Regions from separate parts of the Streptomyces sp. NPDC014891 genome, predicted to be linked through region 4. Evidence: riboswitches for the same ligand, from Rfam matches in the RefSeq annotation. Region 4 holds a riboswitch; each other region holds the start of a gene.
What was found. A riboswitch is a leader RNA that binds a small molecule or an ion and turns the genes downstream of it on or off. The one in region 4 is predicted to bind cobalamin.

Region 1 (3,871 bases), on a different contig from region 4:
TCGACCGGTGCGCTCAAGCCGAAGACGGCGGTGGCCATGTCCGCCGTGCTGAACCTCGTCGGCGCGTTCCTGTCCGTGGAGGTCGCCAAGACGATCTCCGGCGGGATCATCAACGAAGAGGGCATTCGTACAGAGGTGATCTTCGCCGCCTTGGTGGGCGCGATCCTCTGGAACCTCCTGACCTGGCTGCTCGGACTCCCGTCCAGCTCCTCCCACGCCCTCTTCGGCGGCCTCATCGGCGCCGCGGTCATGTCGGCCGGCTGGTCGGCCGTGAACGGGCCCACCATCGTCACCAAGGTCCTCATCCCGGCCGTCGCCGCGCCGCTCGTCGCCGGCCTCGCCGCGATGGCCGCCACCCGGCTGACGTACAAGATCAAGGCCAACCCCGAGGCGAAGGCCACGGCCAAGGGCTACCGGGCGGGCCAGATCGCCTCCGCCGGTCTCGTCTCCCTCGCCCACGGCACCAACGACGCCCAGAAGACGATGGGCATCATCACCCTGGCCCTGGTCACCCAGGGTGTCGTCGCCCCGGGCTCGAACCCCCCGCTGTGGGTCGTCGTCTCCGCCGGTGTGGCCATCGCCCTCGGCACGTACCTCGGCGGCTGGCGCATCATCCGCACCATGGGCAAGGGCCTCACCGACCTCCAGCCGCAGCAGGGCTTCGCCGCCCAGACCAGCGCCGCGACGGTCATCCTCGCCTCCTCTCACCTCGGCTTCTCCCTCTCCACCACCCAGTCCTGCTCGGGTGCCGTGATGGGCGCCGGTCTCGGCCGCAAGGGCGGCGTCGTCCGCTGGTCGACCGCCACCCGGATGTTCGTCGCCTGGGGTCTGACCCTGCCCGCCGCCGCCCTGGTCGGCGCCGGTGCAGAGTTCCTCACCAAGCAGGGCCCCTGGGGCATCGCCGCCGTCGCCGTCCTGCTGGTCGTCGGCTCGGGCGTCATCTGGTCGCTCTCCCGCCGCAAGCCGGTCGACCACAACAACGTCACCGACGACGACCTCGACGGCGAGCCCGCGGGCGTCGTGACCACCGCCATGGCCGCCGTCACCCCGCCGCCGCCCGCCGGCTCCGTCGCCGCCGTCGCGGACGAGGAGCTCCGGACGACCATCCCCGCGCCGGCCCCCACCGACCCGACCGCTCCCCCGGCCCCCGCCGCCGCGGTCTAAGGAACGAACGACATGAAGATCGACTGGGCAGCTCTCGGCTCCGTCTTCGGAGTCAGCCTCGTGGCGACCGTCGCGCTCGTGGGCCTCTTCACCCTCGGCATCGTCGGCCTCACCAAGCAGGAGGAGGCCGCCGCCCGCGGAGGCTCCGCGGCTCTGGCCCGTACCGCCGCGTACGCCTGCTTCGCGCTGTGCGCGGCGGCCGTCGCGTACGGCATCTACCTGATCGTCGTCTGACGGTCCGCCCCGCCGTCGTGTCTGTGGTGCTCCGCACAGTGACCCGGCGCAGGTCAAGGGTGAGTTGACGGCTGTTCTCGGGGCGTGGTGGACTGCCGGGGCCATTACGGCGGCAGCAGAGGAAGTCCGGTGCGAATCCGGCGCGGTCCCGCCACTGTGACCGGATCCGAGGGTCCGGGAGTCAGGAACTCTCGCCGCCGGTCACGTCGATCCAGGGCGCGGACCCTGAGTGAGGACATGCGCCATGCCCGGCCGCAGCGGAACCGGCCTCACCTCCCCCGGCGTCTTCGCGTACGGCGCGGTCGCCGGTCTCGCCGTCGACCTGCTCGTCGGCGACCCCCGCCGCGGGCATCCCGTCGCCGCGTTCGGCCGGGCGGCCGCCGCGGTCGAGGACCGCCTGCACCACGACCACCGCGGCTGGGGCGCCCTGCACACCGCCGTCTGCGCCGGATCCACCGTCGCCCTCGGGGCGCTCGCCGCCCGGGCCGTACGGAACCGGCCGGCCGCCGCCGTCGCCCTGACCGCCGCCTCCGTGTGGGCGGTCGTCGGCGGTACGACCCTGGGGCGGGAGGCCCGGGCCATCGGCGGGGCGCTCGCCGCCGGCGACCTGGAGGTGGCCCGGGAACGGCTGCCGCACCTCTGCGGACGCGACCCGCAGTCCCTGGACGGACCCGCGATGGCCCGCGCCGTCGTGGAGTCGGTCGCCGAGAACACCTCCGACGCCGTGGTCGGCGCGCTCTTCTGGGGCGCGGTCGCGGGCGTCCCGGGCCTCGTCGGCTTCCGCGCCGTGAACACCCTCGACGCCATGGTCGGCCACAGGTCGCCCAGGCACCGCCGCTTCGGCTGGGCCTCGGCCCGCCTCGACGACGTGGCCGGCTGGCCCGGGGCCCGGCTGACGGCCGCCCTGGCGAGCGTCGCCGGCGGGAACCCGCGCGGGGCCCTGCGCGCCTGGCGGGCCGACGCGGCGAAGCACCCCAGCCCCAACGCGGGCCCCGTCGAGGCCTCCTTCGCGGGCGCCCTCGGCGTACGCCTCGGCGGCACTCTGGCGTACGGCGGCCGGGTCGAGCACCGGCCGGTGCTCAACGGCGGGGGGCGGGACGTGGAGGTGGCCGACATCGACCGGGCCGTGCGCCTGTCCCGGCGGGTCACCGCACTCACGCTGGCCGTCTGTGCCGGCGGCCGACTGATATCCGGCGCCCTGGGCGCGCCGGCCCGGAAGCGGAGGAACGCGTGAGGGGCGGGGGTCTGCTCGTCGCCGGGACCACGTCCGACGCGGGCAAGAGCGTCGTGACGGCCGGCATCTGCCGCTGGCTGGTCCGCAAGGGCCTGAAGGTGGCGCCGTTCAAGGGGCAGAACATGTCCCTCAACTCCTTCGTCACCCGGGAGGGCGCCGAGATCGGCCGCGCCCAGGCCATGCAGGCGCAGGCCGCGCGGGTGGAGCCCACCGCGCTGATGAACCCCGTGCTGCTCAAGCCCGGCAGCGACCGGTCCAGCCAGGTCGTCCTGATGGGCCGGCCGGTCGGCGAGCTGAGCGCCCGCGGCTACCACGGAGGGCGGCAGAAGGAGCTCTTCGAGCCGGTCCTCGCCTGCCTGGAGGAGCTGCGGAGCACGTACGACGCGGTGATCTGCGAGGGCGCGGGCAGCCCGGCCGAGATCAACCTGCGGCGCACCGACATCGTGAACATGGGGATCGCGAGGGCGGCGAGGCTGCCGGTCGTGGTGGTCGGCGACATCGACCGGGGCGGGGTCTTCGCCCAGTTCTTCGGCACGACAGCGCTGCTCGCCCCCGAGGACCAGGAGCTCGTCGCGGGCTACCTCGTGAACAAGTTCCGCGGCGACGTGACGCTGCTGGAACCGGGCCTCGACATGCTGCTCGGACTCACCGGCCGGCGGACCTTCGGCGTCCTGCCGTACGCCCACGGGCTCGGCATCGACGAGGAGGACGGCCTCCGGGTCTCGCTGCGGGGCGCGGTGCGCGAGTCCGTCGTCGCGCCGCCGGTCGGCGAGGACGTGCTGCGCGTCGCGGTCTGCGCGGTGCCCCTGATGTCCAACTTCACCGACGTGGACGCGCTGGCCGCCGAGCCGGGCGTCGTGGTCCGGTTCGTGGACCGGGCCGAGGAGCTCGTCGACGCCGACCTGGTCGTCGTGCCGGGGACCCGCGGCACCGTCAAGGCCCTCGCCTGGCTGCGCGAGCGCGGTCTCGCCGACGCCCTGGCGCGGCGGGCGGCCGAGGGCCGGCCGGTGCTCGGCGTCTGCGGCGGCTTCCAGGTGCTCGGCGAGCACATCGAGGACGAGGTCGAGTCCCGCGCCGGGTCCGTCGACGGGCTCGGCCTGCTGCCGGTGCGGGTCCGCTTCGCACGCGAGAAGACCCTGGCCCGACCGGTCGGCGAGGCGCTCGGGGAGCACGTCGAGGGGTACGAGATCCACCACGGGGTCGCCGAGGTGCTGGGCGGCGAACCCTTCCTCGACGGGT
Region 2 (3,871 bases), on a different contig from region 4:
CGCCCGGGTCGTTGACGAGGAACGGGTAGATCAGCGGGAGGTCGCCGAGGGCCGCGTCGGGGCCGCAGGCGGCGGAAAGGCCGGCGTTCTTGCCGGGCAGCCACTCCAGGTTGCCGTGCTTGCCCAGGTGCACCATGGCGTCGGCGCCGAAGCCGCCGTCCTCGGCGCGGGCGGCGATCCAGCGGTAGGCGGCCAGGTAGTGGTGGGACGGCGGGAGGTCGGGGTCGTGGTAGATCGCGATCGGGTTCTCGCCGAAGCCGCGCGGCGGCTGGATGAGGACCAGCAGGTTCCCCCGGCGGAGGGCGGCGAGGACGATGTCGCCCTCCGGATTGCGCGAGCGGTCGAGGAACATCTCGCCGGGCGCCGGGCCCCAGTGCTCCTCGACGTGGGTCCGCAGCTCCTCCGGGAGCGTCGCGTACCAGCGCTTGTAGTCGGCGGCCGGGATGCGGACCGGGTTCCTGGCGAGCTGCTCCTCCGTCAGCCAGTCCTGGTCGTGGCCGCCGGCCTCGATGAGGGCGTAGATCAGCTCGTCGCCGTCGCCGGAGACCACGCCCGGCAGGTCCGCCTCGGGCCCGAAGTCGTACCCCTCGGCGATCAGCCGGCGCAGCAGCGACACGGCGGAGGCCGGGGTGTCGAGGCCGACGGCGTTGCCGATGCGGGAGTGCTTCGTCGGGTAGGCGGAGAGGACGAGCGCCAGCCTCTTCTCGGCGTTCGGGATGTGCCGGAGGCGGGCGTGCCGCACGGCGATCCCGGCGACACGGGCGGCGCGCTCGGCGTCGGCCACGTAGGCGGGCAGGCCGTCCTCGTCGATCTCCTTGAAGGAGAACGGCACGGTGATCAGGCGCCCGTCGAACTCGGGGACGGCGACCTGTCCGGCGGCGTCCAGCGGGGACAGGCCCTCGTCGTTCTCCTCCCAGGCGGCGCGCGAACCGGTCAGGCACAGGGCCTGGAGGATCGGCACGTCGAGCGCGGCGAGCGCGCCCGCGTCCCAGGCCTCCTCGTCGCCGCCGGCCTGCGCCTCGGCGGGCTTGGTGCCGCCCGCCGCGAGGACGGTGGTGACGATCGCGTCGGCGGTGCGGAGCCTGTCGATCAGCTCCGGTTCGGGGGCGCGCAGGGAGGTCACGTACAGCGGGACGGCCCGCGCACCGGCGTCCTCGATCGCGTCGCACAGGACGCCGACGAAGGCGGTGTTCCCGCTCATGTGGTGGGCGCGGTAGTAGAGCACGGCGACGGTGGGGCCGGTGGTCGCGCGGGCGGTGCGCTCCAGCGGGCCCCAGGTCGGGGCGGCCGCCGGGGACTCGAAGCCGTGACCGGTGAGCAGCACGGTGTCGGAGAGGAAGCGGGCCAGCTGCTCCAGGTTCGCCGGGCCGCCGTGCGCCAGGTAGGCGTGCGCCTCGGTGGCGACGCCGACGGGGACGGTGGACGCCTCCATCAGCTGCGCGTCGGGAGCCTGTTCGCCGCTGAGGACGACCACCGGCTTTCCGGCGGCGCGCACCGCGTCGAGGCCGTCCTCCCAGGAGCGGAGGCCGCCGAGGAGACGGACGACGACGAGGTCGGCCTCGGCCAGGAGGCCGGTCAGGTCGGCGAGGGGGAGACGGGCGGGGTTGGCGAAGCGGTACTCCACCGGACCGCCGGCCGCGCGGGCGCTGAGCAGGTCGGTGTCGGAGTGCGACAGCAGCAGGAGCATGGCGAGCTCAGGCCTTCCTCGGGGTTGTCCGCGCCCCGGGTGGTCGTGTGGACGGCGGGAGTTCCTGACTCACCCGCGGATGCGGGCTCACAGTGGCGGGACCGCGCCGGATTCTCACCGGGCTTCCTCCCCGGGGTCCTGGGACCCCATGCCGATCTGCATCCTAGATCGTGGCGTCGGCGGGCCCCAGGGAGCGGCGGAGTCGACCGGATCACACCCGCTGGTCGACCGGATCACACCCGCTGGTCGGCCGGTTCCCCGTCGGTATGCTCGCCGCCATGCCGCCCACCCCGCCCCCGACGCCCGAACCGGGCGAACCTCGCACAAGGGACCGTGGCGACGCGTGCCCCGGGGCGCTGCGCCTGCACTCCGCCGACGACGGCCGCCTCGCCCGACTCCGGCTTCCCGGAGGGCGCCTGACGGCACATCAGGTCGAGATCCTGGCGGCCGCCGCGGAGCGTCTGGGCGACGGACGGCTCAGCGTCACCTCCCGCGGCAACGCCGAGCTGCGCGGTCTCGGCGACGACTGCGGGGCCGAGCTGGCGGCGCTCCTCGCCGAGGCCGGCCTGCTGCCCTCCCCCAGCCACGAACGCGTCCGGAACATCGTCGCCTCGCCGGCCTCGGGCCTCGACGGACTCGGCGCGGCCGACGTGCAGTTGTGGGCCCGGGAGCTCGACACCCACCTGCTCTCCGCGCCCTGGGCGGCGGCGCTCTCCGGCCGGTTCCTCTTCGTCCTCGACGACGGGCGGGGGGACGTCGCCGGACTCGGCGGCGATGTGACCTTGGTCGCAGTGGGCGGCGGGGAGGCGGAGCTGCACGTCGGCGGGCGGGCCGTCCGGCTCGCGGCCTCCGACGCGCCCGCGGCCGCGCTGGCCGCGGCGGGCGGTTTCCTGGCCGCCGCCGCCGAGGCCGGCACCGGCGCCTGGCGGGTCCGCGAGCTGCCTCCGGGGTACGGCGTGGACCTCGCGGAGTGCGGGGTCGCCGGGGAATCCGTCCCCGCGCCGGCGCTCCCGTACGGCCCTCCCCCCGCGCCCGGCGTCCTCGGGCCCGCCGCCCTGTCGGTGCTCGCCCCGCTCGGCCGGCTCACCGCCGGCCGGCTGCGGGCGCTGCTCCCCGCCGACGAGGTACGGCTCACGCCCTGGCGCGGGGTCGTCGTGGCCGGAACGGACCCCGGGCGGCTGCCCCTGCTCGACGCGGCCGGGCTGATCACCCGCCCCGACTCCCCCTGGGCCGGGGTCACCGCCTGCACCGGACGGCCGGGCTGCGCCAAGTCCCTCGCGGACGTCCGCGAGGACGCGACACCGGGACCGACCCCGGGCCCCGGCTCCGGCTCGGGACCAGCCCCGGGCCCCGGCTCGGGCTCGGAACCGGCCCCGGGATCCGGCTCGCGCCGATCCGGCCCGCCCGTCCTCCCCGTGCACTTCTCCGGGTGCGAGCGGCGCTGCGGACACCCGCACGGCGTCTGGACCGACGTCCTCGCCACCGCCGGCGGCGACTACCTGGTGAACGGCGTTCCCACCCCCCGTACCGCCCTGCCCGAAGCCGTGACCGCGGCCCGCACGACGAGATGAGCGAGAGCAACAGGATGTTCGACTACGAGAAGGACGGGGCGGAGATCTACCGCCGGTCCTTTGCCACGATCCGCGCCGAGGCGGATCTGGCGGGCCTGCCCGCCGACGTCGCCCAGGTGGCGGTCCGGATGATCCACGCCTGCGGCATGACCGACCTCGTACGCGACATCGCCTGGTCGCCGCAGGTCGTCACGCGGGCCCGCGCCGCCCTCCGGGCCGGAGCACCGATCCTCTGCGACGCGCAGATGGTCGCGAGCGGCGTCACCCGGCGGCGGCTGCCCGCCGACAACGACGTGGTCTGCACCCTCTCCGACCCGTCCGTGCCGGCCCTCGCCGCCGAGCTGGGCACCACCCGCTCCGCCGCCGCCCTCGAACTGTGGCGGGACCGCCTCGAAGGCTCGGTCGTCGCCATCGGCAACGCGCCGACCGCCCTCTTCCACCTGCTCCAGATGGTCGCCGACGGCGCCGGGAGGCCCGCCGCCGTCCTCGGCATACCCGTCGGCTTCATCGGCGCCGCCGAGTCCAAGGACGCCCTGGCCGCACAGGACCTCGGCCTCGACTACCTCGTCGTCCGGGGCCGGCGCGGCGGCAGCGCGATGACGGCCGCCGCGAT
Region 3 (3,871 bases), 400 kb from region 4:
GCCGAACGCGAAGGCGTCCAGCGTACGGGCGTGTCCGCCGCAGACGACGAGTCCGACGGCGAGGACGGCGGCACACACACCGACGTCCGTCCAGTCCGCCCCGGCGAGGGAGCCGAGCAGCCAGAACAGGACCCCGCGGGTGGTTTCGGCGTCGGCTGCGGTCATCACGACGAACGAGGTGAGGGCGGAGAAGAGCTGCATCGCCGCCACCCCGGCCAGCACGACGCGGTCGGTCGACCCGCCCAGCGTGTGGCTGAGGACAAGCACCAGGGCGAAGGAGCAGAGCGCGCCGAGGAACGCGCCCCCGGTCACGGAGAGCAGGCCCCCGCCGGCGCCGAGGACGATGACGGCCACCGCACCGGTCGAGGCCCCGGAGGAGACGCCGAGGACGAACGGGTCGGCGAGCGGGTTGCGCAGCAGCGACTGGAGGACCGCGCCGCAGACCGCGAGTCCGGCGCCGCACACGGCCGCGAGGAGGGTACGCGGCAGCCTCAGCTCCCAGACGATGCCGTCGCGGATCGCGCTCAGCCCGGACGGGCTCCCGCCGAGGCGGGCGGCCACGACGGACCAGGAGTCCGAGACGCGGATGTCGGCCGGACCGATCGTGAGGGCGACGGCGACCGATGCGCACAGCAGGACGACCCCGCCGACCGCGGCCACCGGCGCGAGGGCCCGGGACGAGCGGGCGGAGGCACGCACCGGCCGGCCCACCGCGACGGGCCGGTCTGCCTGATCCCGGTCCGGCGGGTCCGCCGTCTCCAGCCCCGGCCGGGTCACTTCGCGAGACCGTACGTCTTGAGCGCGGCGGAGACCTTCTCGATGCCCTCGACCGTGCGGATGGTGGGGTTCATGGCCTGACCGCTGAGGATCACGTACCGCCTGTTCCGCACCGCCGTCATGTTCCGGGTGACCGCGTGCGACTCCAGGAACTCGATCTTCTTCGCGGCGCTCTCCGCCGACTGCGCCCGGCGGGTCAGATCGGCGATCACCAGCACGTCGGGATCGCGGTCGGCGACGGTCTCCCAGTTGATCTGCGGCCACTCCTCCTTCGTGTCGTCGAAGACGTTCTTCACACCGAGCGCCCCGCTGACGATGCCGGGAGCGCCGCAGCAGCCGGCCATGTACGGTCCCTGCGAGTCGGAGAACCAGTAGAGGACGGACGCGTCGCCGAAGTCCGCGCCGGCCGTGGCCTTCCCGACCCGGGCCCGGAGCTCGCCCACGAGCTTCTCCCCGCGCTCCGGCACACCGAAGACGCGGGCGAGGTCCCTGATCTCCCCGTACACGGTGTCCATGGTCAGTGGACTCGTCCGCACACCGTCGCCACCGCCGCCGTTGTCCTTGCCGACGCAGTCGCCGGGGGAGAGGTAGGTGGGCACGCCGAGCTTCGTGAACCGCTCCCGCGGGGCCACGCCGCCCTTGCCGAGGGTGTACAGGAAGGACGCGCTGACGAAGTCCGGTTCGACGTCGAGGACCTTCTCGAAGGACGGGTAGCGGTCGGCGAGCCGGGGCACGGTCGCGTTCGCCTTCTCCAGCCCGCCGAGGACCGGATCGGTCCAGGTGGCGGTGCCCACCATGCGGTCGGCGAGGCCGAGGGAGAGCAGGATCTCGGCCGATCCCTGGTCCAGGGCGACAGCCCGGCGGGGGACGTGGTCGATCTCGACCCGCTGTCCGCAGTTGTCCAGACGGACGGGATGGCCGGGGCCCGCCTGCTTCGCCTCGGGCGCGTCCGCCCTGGTGGTGCCGCCGCAGCCGGAGACGAGGGCGGCGGCGGCCACGAGCAGCACGGCGGCACGGAAACGGGGGGCGAGGGGCACAGGAGGAGTCCTTCTGCGTCAGGGCTCATGCGCGGAGCCTGTCGTACGGTGCTTCCCGGACGACGGCACGCCGTCCGGGGCGCCAGCAGGTCTTCGGACTCGGGGTCGTCCGGACGGAACGCCTTCCCGGGCCCGTCGGGACCCAGTGGCCGCTGCTCCGCCCGTCACCCTCACCGCTGCGCGTCAGCTCCGGATTCCCACCGGATTCCCTGACCCGCGCACATATCGTGTCGATACGTACAGGGGTACGACTGGCCCGGGCAAACTACCACAGGGCGATCTTGGGCCCGGAGGGCCGCCCGCCGGAAGGAATCCCAGGTGAGGGCCGTCTGGTCGCCGCTCTCGCCTGCGAACGGCCGGCCGGTGGATCGCGACCCGGCAGCCGCAGAACGGAAGCGCGTACCTCCGCACGCCCGTGCCGCCGCCCGGGTGCACCTGCCCTCGTGGGCGCATGAGAAGGATCTCTCCGGGCAGCCGAGTGGGGGAGGAGAACAGCATCCCTCCCTACCCGGTAAGGCGGTGTGATCATGGGAAGCGACGTACGGACCGGCCGTCCGAATCTGCCGGACCCGTCGGATCCGGAACTGGCGCCCCCCACGCGTCCTGTCCCTCCCGGCCCGACGGGGCCACCGCCGGAGCCCGGTCGCGAGCCCTGGCACGCGGGGACGACGGAACTGGGCACACCGCCGCCCGATCCGGTGCCTCCGAGCCCCACCCCGGTCCCCGGCCCTGGTCCCGGCCCGCAGCCGGGGCCGGTCCCCGGCCCGGTGCCCACGCCCGGCGGGCCCGACCCGGTACCCCCGACTCCGCCGCAGCCCGGTCCGGACCCCCAGCCGGGCGATCCGCGCCCGGAGCCCGGCCCGCACCCCGGGCCCCTGCCCGGGCCCGTACCGGCACCGGGCCCGGCTTTCTGACGGCTCACGCCGCCTCGGCGAACGGCATCGCGCCGGGGCGGCCCCGGGCACGCCCGGGCGTACGCGGGGCGGTACGACCGTGCGAGGGCGCCGCGTACGCCCGCCGGGTCGCCCGTCCGCGGGCGGTTCAACGCACGAGGTAGACCTCGTCCTCGTAACACCAGGCCCAGTCCTCGTCCGCGGACAGCGTCAGCGCGACCGGATGCCCGGTCCTTTCGTGATGCCGGTACGCGTGCCGCCCAGGCGAGCTGTCACAGCAACCGACGTGTCCGCACGTCGCGCACCAGAGCAGCCGCCGCCAACTCCCACCCGAGGACAGGCAATCGGCGCATGCCTCGGCCGGCGCATCCGGCGCTAGAGGGAGAGCCGCGACATGGTCGCAGGCGCGCCCGCCCTCCGGTCGGCCCCCGTCGTACGCCACGGCCCACGAAGGCCGAGGCGCGTCGAGAGGCCGGTCGGGCCGTGCGTCATCGTCGGATCGGTCCATCGCCCGATTCTCCCGCACCCGAGAGAAAGAAGCCCTGCCGAGCCCCCCGGCCCCAGGGTCCGCCCACCGCGGTACACGGTCGTTCGGAAGGCGGTGAGACGGTCGGCGGGCGCTGGAAGGGGATCCGGGGTTCGTTCGCTTCACGACGACGGCCCGTACGGCGCAACCGCCTGCATCTACGTCGCAGTGAGGCCCCTGGAGACGCGCACCGACATCGGTGGTGCCGGAGGGCCGTCCGCCGGACGTCGGCCGCCCCCGGACCGAAAGGCACGGGGGCGGCCGAGCGGAGCGTGGTCACGCGAGGGACATCAGGGGGCGATGGCCATGTCGAAGACATGGATGCCGCTGTTGTCCGGCAGGACGACGAAGTCGACCTGCTTCGCCGCGTCGAGGGGGATGGAGTGGGCGAACACGCGGTAGGCGATACCGGCGTTCCCGTACCCGCTCGGGCGGTTCCGGCCGTCGGACGACGCGACCAGCGTCGCGCCGTGCGCATCGGCGGGGGAGAAGGACCAGTTGGGGAAGCCGAAGGAACCCTTGGCGGAGGTCCCGTCCCGGTAGTAGACGGTGGCCGTTCCCGCCGCACCGCTTCCGACGCCCGACCCGAGGAAGACGAGCCGGCTGCCCTGCCCGCTCAGCGTGACCGCCTGTCCGGC
Region 4 (3,871 bases):
GCCTGGACGATGTCGCCGAACTCGGCGTAGCACATGTGGGTGTGGATCTGGGTGTCGGGCCGGACCCCGCTGGTGGAGAGCCGGAACGACTCGGTCGCCCAGTCGAGGTAGGCGGCGTGGTCCGCGGCGCGCAGCGGGAGGGTCTCCCGGAGCGCGGGCTCGTCGACCTGGATGACCGAGGTGCCCGCCGCCTCCAGGTCGTTCACCTCGTCGCGCAGGGCGAGCGCCACCTGCCGGGCCGTGTCGCCGAGCGGCTGGTCGTCGCGGACGAAGGACCAGGCGAGCATGGTGACGGGACCGGTCAGCATGCCCTTGACCGGCTTGCGGGTCTGCGCCTGCGCGTAGGTGGTCCAGCGCACCGTCATCGGCTCGGGGCGGGAGATGTCCCCGGCCAGGACCGGGGGCCGGACGTAGCGGGTGCCGTACGACTGCACCCAGCCGTGCTGCGTGGCGAAGTACCCGGTGAGCTGCTCGGCGAAGTACTGCACCATGTCGTTGCGCTCGGGCTCGCCGTGCACGAGCACGTCGACGCCGGTCTTCTCCTGGAAGGAGAGGACCTCGCGGATCTCGTCCTTGATGCGCTCCTCGTAGCCGGCCGTGTCGATGCGGCCGGCGCGCAGGTCCGCGCGGGCGACGCGGAGTTCGTCGGTCTGCGGGAAGGAGCCGATGGTGGTGGTCGGCAGCAGGGGCAGACCGAGGTGCGCGCGCTGGGCGGCGGTCCGTTCGGCGTACGGCTGGGAGCGGCGGCCGTCCGCGTCGGTGATGGCGGCGGTGCGGGCGCGCACGGCCGGGTCACGGGTGAGGGCGGAGTCGGCGCGGGAGGCCAGGTCGGCCCGGTTGGCCGCCAGTTCGGCGCTGATCGCGTCGGTGCCGTTCCCGAGGCCCTTGGCGAGGGTGACGACCTCGGCGGTCTTCTGCCGGGCGAAGGCGAGCCAGCGCCGGACCTGCGGGTCGATGTCGACCTCGGCAGCCGCGTCCAGCGGGACGTGCAGGAGGGAGCAGGACGCGGCCACGTCGACCCGGTCGGCGAGACCGAGCAGGGTGGCGAGCGTGGCCAGGGACTTCTGGTAGTCGTTGATCCAGATGTTGCGGCCGTTGACGACGCCCGCGACCAGGCGCTTGCCGGGCAGTCCGCCGACGCGGGCGAGGTCGTCGAGGTTGCCGGCGGCGCGCTCGGTGAAGTCGAGGGCGAGACCGTCCACCGGTGCCGAGGCCAGCACCTGGAGGGCGTCGCCGAGGCGGTCGAAGTAGGAGGCGACGAGCAGCTTGGGCCGGTCGGTGAGCGCGCCGAGGTCGCGGTAGGCGCGGGCGGCGGCGTTCAGGTCGGCCGGGGTGCGGTCCTGGACGAGGGCGGGCTCGTCCAGCTGGACCCATTCGGCGCCCGCCGCGCGCAGGTCGGCGAGGACCTCGGCGTAGACCGGGAGCAGCCGGTCGAGGAGGGTGAGCGGGTCGAAGTCCTCGGCCACGCCGGGTGCAGGCTTGGCGAGCAGCAGGTAGGTGACGGGTCCGACGAGGACCGGGCGGGCCGTCAGGCCGAGGGCGACGGCTTCCTTCAGCTCGGAGACCTGCTTCGCCGAGTCGGCGGTGAAGACGGTGTCGGGGCCGAGCTCGGGGACCAGGTAGTGGTAGTTGGTGTCGAACCACTTGGTCATCTCCAGGGGCGCGACGTCCTGGGTGCCGCGGGCCATGGCGAAGTAGCCGTCGAGCGCGTCCGCGTCGACGGCGGCGCGGTGGCGGGAGGGGACAGCGCCGACCATGACACTGGTGTCCAGAACGTGGTCGTAGTACGAGAAGTCACCGGTCGGCACCTCGTCGATGCCGGCGTCGGCCAGCTGCTGCCAGTAGGAGCGGCGCAGTTCGGCGGCGGTGGTCCGGAGGGCGTCGGCGGAGACCCGGCCCTTCCAGTAGCCCTCGATGGCCTTCTTCAGTTCACGGTTCCGACCCTGGCGGGGGTAGCCGTACACGGTGGCTCGTGCTGCCGCGGCTGCGGGCTTCGCTGTCACGGAACTCTCCTTCGCGAGATGTGTCCAGAGCCATCCCGGACGACGGGACGCGGACGCGAAGGGAACGACAGGACGTGCGGACCACGTCACGGGAGAACCGTGCGTCGCCGCTCGCTGTGTACGCCGACCCGCCCACGAGGTCACCGGGATGTCCGCGCGCGGAATCGTCCGCGTGCGGGCAACGGGCAGGTCTTCGGACTCACGGGCACGCTCTCCGGTCCGACCGGAGGGCACCTACTGGCCGTCGCTTCCCAGGACCGTTGTCCGGTCCCAGTGCGTATGACGGCGGTCGTTCCCGCTCACCGCTGCGGGGCAGTCCCGGATTCCCACCGGGTTCCCTCTTACGACGCATCCCGCCTGGCGGACGGGGCGAACCAGCTGCCGGGCCAGACTAGGGTGCGGGATCCTCGGCGGCGAGTCGGTGTCCACCATGTGGACGCGAAAATGAGACGGCCGGTCGAGCGGGAGCAGCACGTCCCGGCCGGGAGCCGCGCGGGATTCAACGCTCGGACACCACCGGGTACGGCACCAGGGCGCGCCGGTCGGGGTCGACGGAGAGGATACCGCCGGCGGGCGGCCGGGCGCGCTGGGCGCAGTCCTGGCGTTCGCAGATCCGGCAGCCCAGACCGATCGGGGTGGCGGCCCGCGGGTCGTGGAGGGCGATGCCCTCCGCGTACACGAGGCGTGGCGCGTGACGCAGCTCGCAGCCCAGCGCGACGGCGAAGTCGGCGCGTGCCGCGTGGTGGCCGAATCCTCCCCGGGTCACCGTGCGGGCGATCCAGAAGTACTTCTTGCCGTCCGGCATCTCCGCCACCTGGGTGAGGATCCGGCCGGGCGCGGAGAACGCCTCGTACACGGTCCACAGGGGGCAGGTGCCGCCCAGGCGTGAGAAGTGGAAGTCGGTGGCGGACTGCCGTTTGGAGATGTTGCCCGCGCGGTCGGCCCGCAGGAAGGAGAAGGGCACCCCGCGGCGGCCGGTGCGCTGGAGCGTGCTCAGCCGGTGGCAGACGGTCTCGAATCCGACGCCGAAGCGCGCCTGAAGGAGCTCGACGTCGTAGCGGAGCTCCTCGGCGGCCGTGTGGAAGGCGGTGTACGGCATGAGGACCGCGCCGGCGAAGTAGTTGGCGAGCCCGATCCTGGCCAGCCCCTCCGCCTGGGTGGAGGTGAGCTCGGCGGCGGAGACCAGTGCGTCGAGGAGCGGCCCGTGCTCCAGGAACGCCAGCTGCGTGGCGAGCTGGAACGCGCGCTGCCCCTCGCTGAGCCAGGGGGACAGCATGAGCAGGCCGCTGTCCGGGTCGAACCGCCGGGCGTCGGCGGACCTTTCGGGGCCCGCCCGAAGGATCTTGATGCCGTGTCCGGCCCTGAGGCGGTCCGTCAGGGCATCGGCCGCGCGGCCAGCCCGGCCGGTGTCCAGGGCGGCGGCGGTCGCCTCGGCCTCGGTCTCCAGAACCGCGAAGTGATTGTGGTGGGCGTAGAAGAAGTCCCGTACCTCGTCGTGGGGTTCGGCGGGCAGGAGGCCCGCGGTCTCCTCGGGTGACGCCAGGGCCGCCACCCGCTCGGAGGCGTCGCGGTAGCGCTGGTGCAGGGTGACGAGGGCCCGGGCCACCTCCGGATGGTCGCGGGCCACGTCCGCGATCTCGTCCTGAGCTATCGGGGCGCCACAGGCCTCGTCCCCGAGCGCAGCCCGCAGATCCGTCGCCAGCCGCTCCTCGCCGGCCTCGGAGAAGAACTCCGGGTCGACGCCGAACACCTCGGCGATCCGCAGCAGCACCGGAGCGGTCAGCGGACGCTGACTGTGCTCGATCTGGTTGAGGTAGCTGGTGGACAGCCCCAGGGCACGGGCCAGCTCGACCTGGTTCATGCCGCGC

Region 1: another riboswitch for cobalamin. It lies ahead of ACF09E_RS26175 (cobalamin biosynthesis protein); the one in region 4 lies ahead of metE (5-methyltetrahydropteroyltriglutamate--homocysteine S-methyltransferase).
Region 2: another riboswitch for cobalamin. It lies ahead of cobN (cobaltochelatase subunit CobN); the one in region 4 lies ahead of metE (5-methyltetrahydropteroyltriglutamate--homocysteine S-methyltransferase).
Region 3: another riboswitch for cobalamin. It lies ahead of ACF09E_RS12720 (ABC transporter substrate-binding protein); the one in region 4 lies ahead of metE (5-methyltetrahydropteroyltriglutamate--homocysteine S-methyltransferase).

Annotation. Positions count from the first base shown of each region.
Region 1 is NZ_JBIBWF010000009.1:356,593-360,463, reverse strand. It holds gene ACF09E_RS26185 (anion permease) at 1-1,164, shown strand, start outside; gene ACF09E_RS26180 (hypothetical protein) at 1,177-1,398, shown strand; cobalamin riboswitch at 1,470-1,612, shown strand; gene ACF09E_RS26175 (cobalamin biosynthesis protein) at 1,643-2,632, shown strand; gene ACF09E_RS26170 (cobyric acid synthase) at 2,629-3,871, shown strand, end outside.
Region 2 is NZ_JBIBWF010000008.1:141,483-145,353, reverse strand. It holds gene cobN (cobaltochelatase subunit CobN) at 1-1,687, opposite strand, end outside; cobalamin riboswitch at 1,727-1,852, opposite strand; gene ACF09E_RS23305 (cobalamin biosynthesis protein CobG) at 1,954-3,258, shown strand; gene ACF09E_RS23300 (precorrin-8X methylmutase) at 3,255-3,871, shown strand, end outside.
Region 3 is NZ_JBIBWF010000004.1:182,288-186,158, reverse strand. It holds gene ACF09E_RS12725 (FecCD family ABC transporter permease) at 1-699, opposite strand, end outside; gene ACF09E_RS12720 (ABC transporter substrate-binding protein) at 774-1,814, opposite strand; cobalamin riboswitch at 1,900-2,063, opposite strand; gene ACF09E_RS12715 (UBP-type zinc finger domain-containing protein) at 2,856-3,149, opposite strand; gene ACF09E_RS12710 (NEW3 domain-containing protein) at 3,524-3,871, opposite strand, start outside.
Region 4 is NZ_JBIBWF010000004.1:580,449-584,319, reverse strand. It holds gene metE (5-methyltetrahydropteroyltriglutamate--homocysteine S-methyltransferase) at 1-2,003, opposite strand, end outside; cobalamin riboswitch at 2,170-2,397, opposite strand; gene ACF09E_RS14505 (short-chain fatty acyl-CoA regulator family protein) at 2,503-3,871, opposite strand, start outside.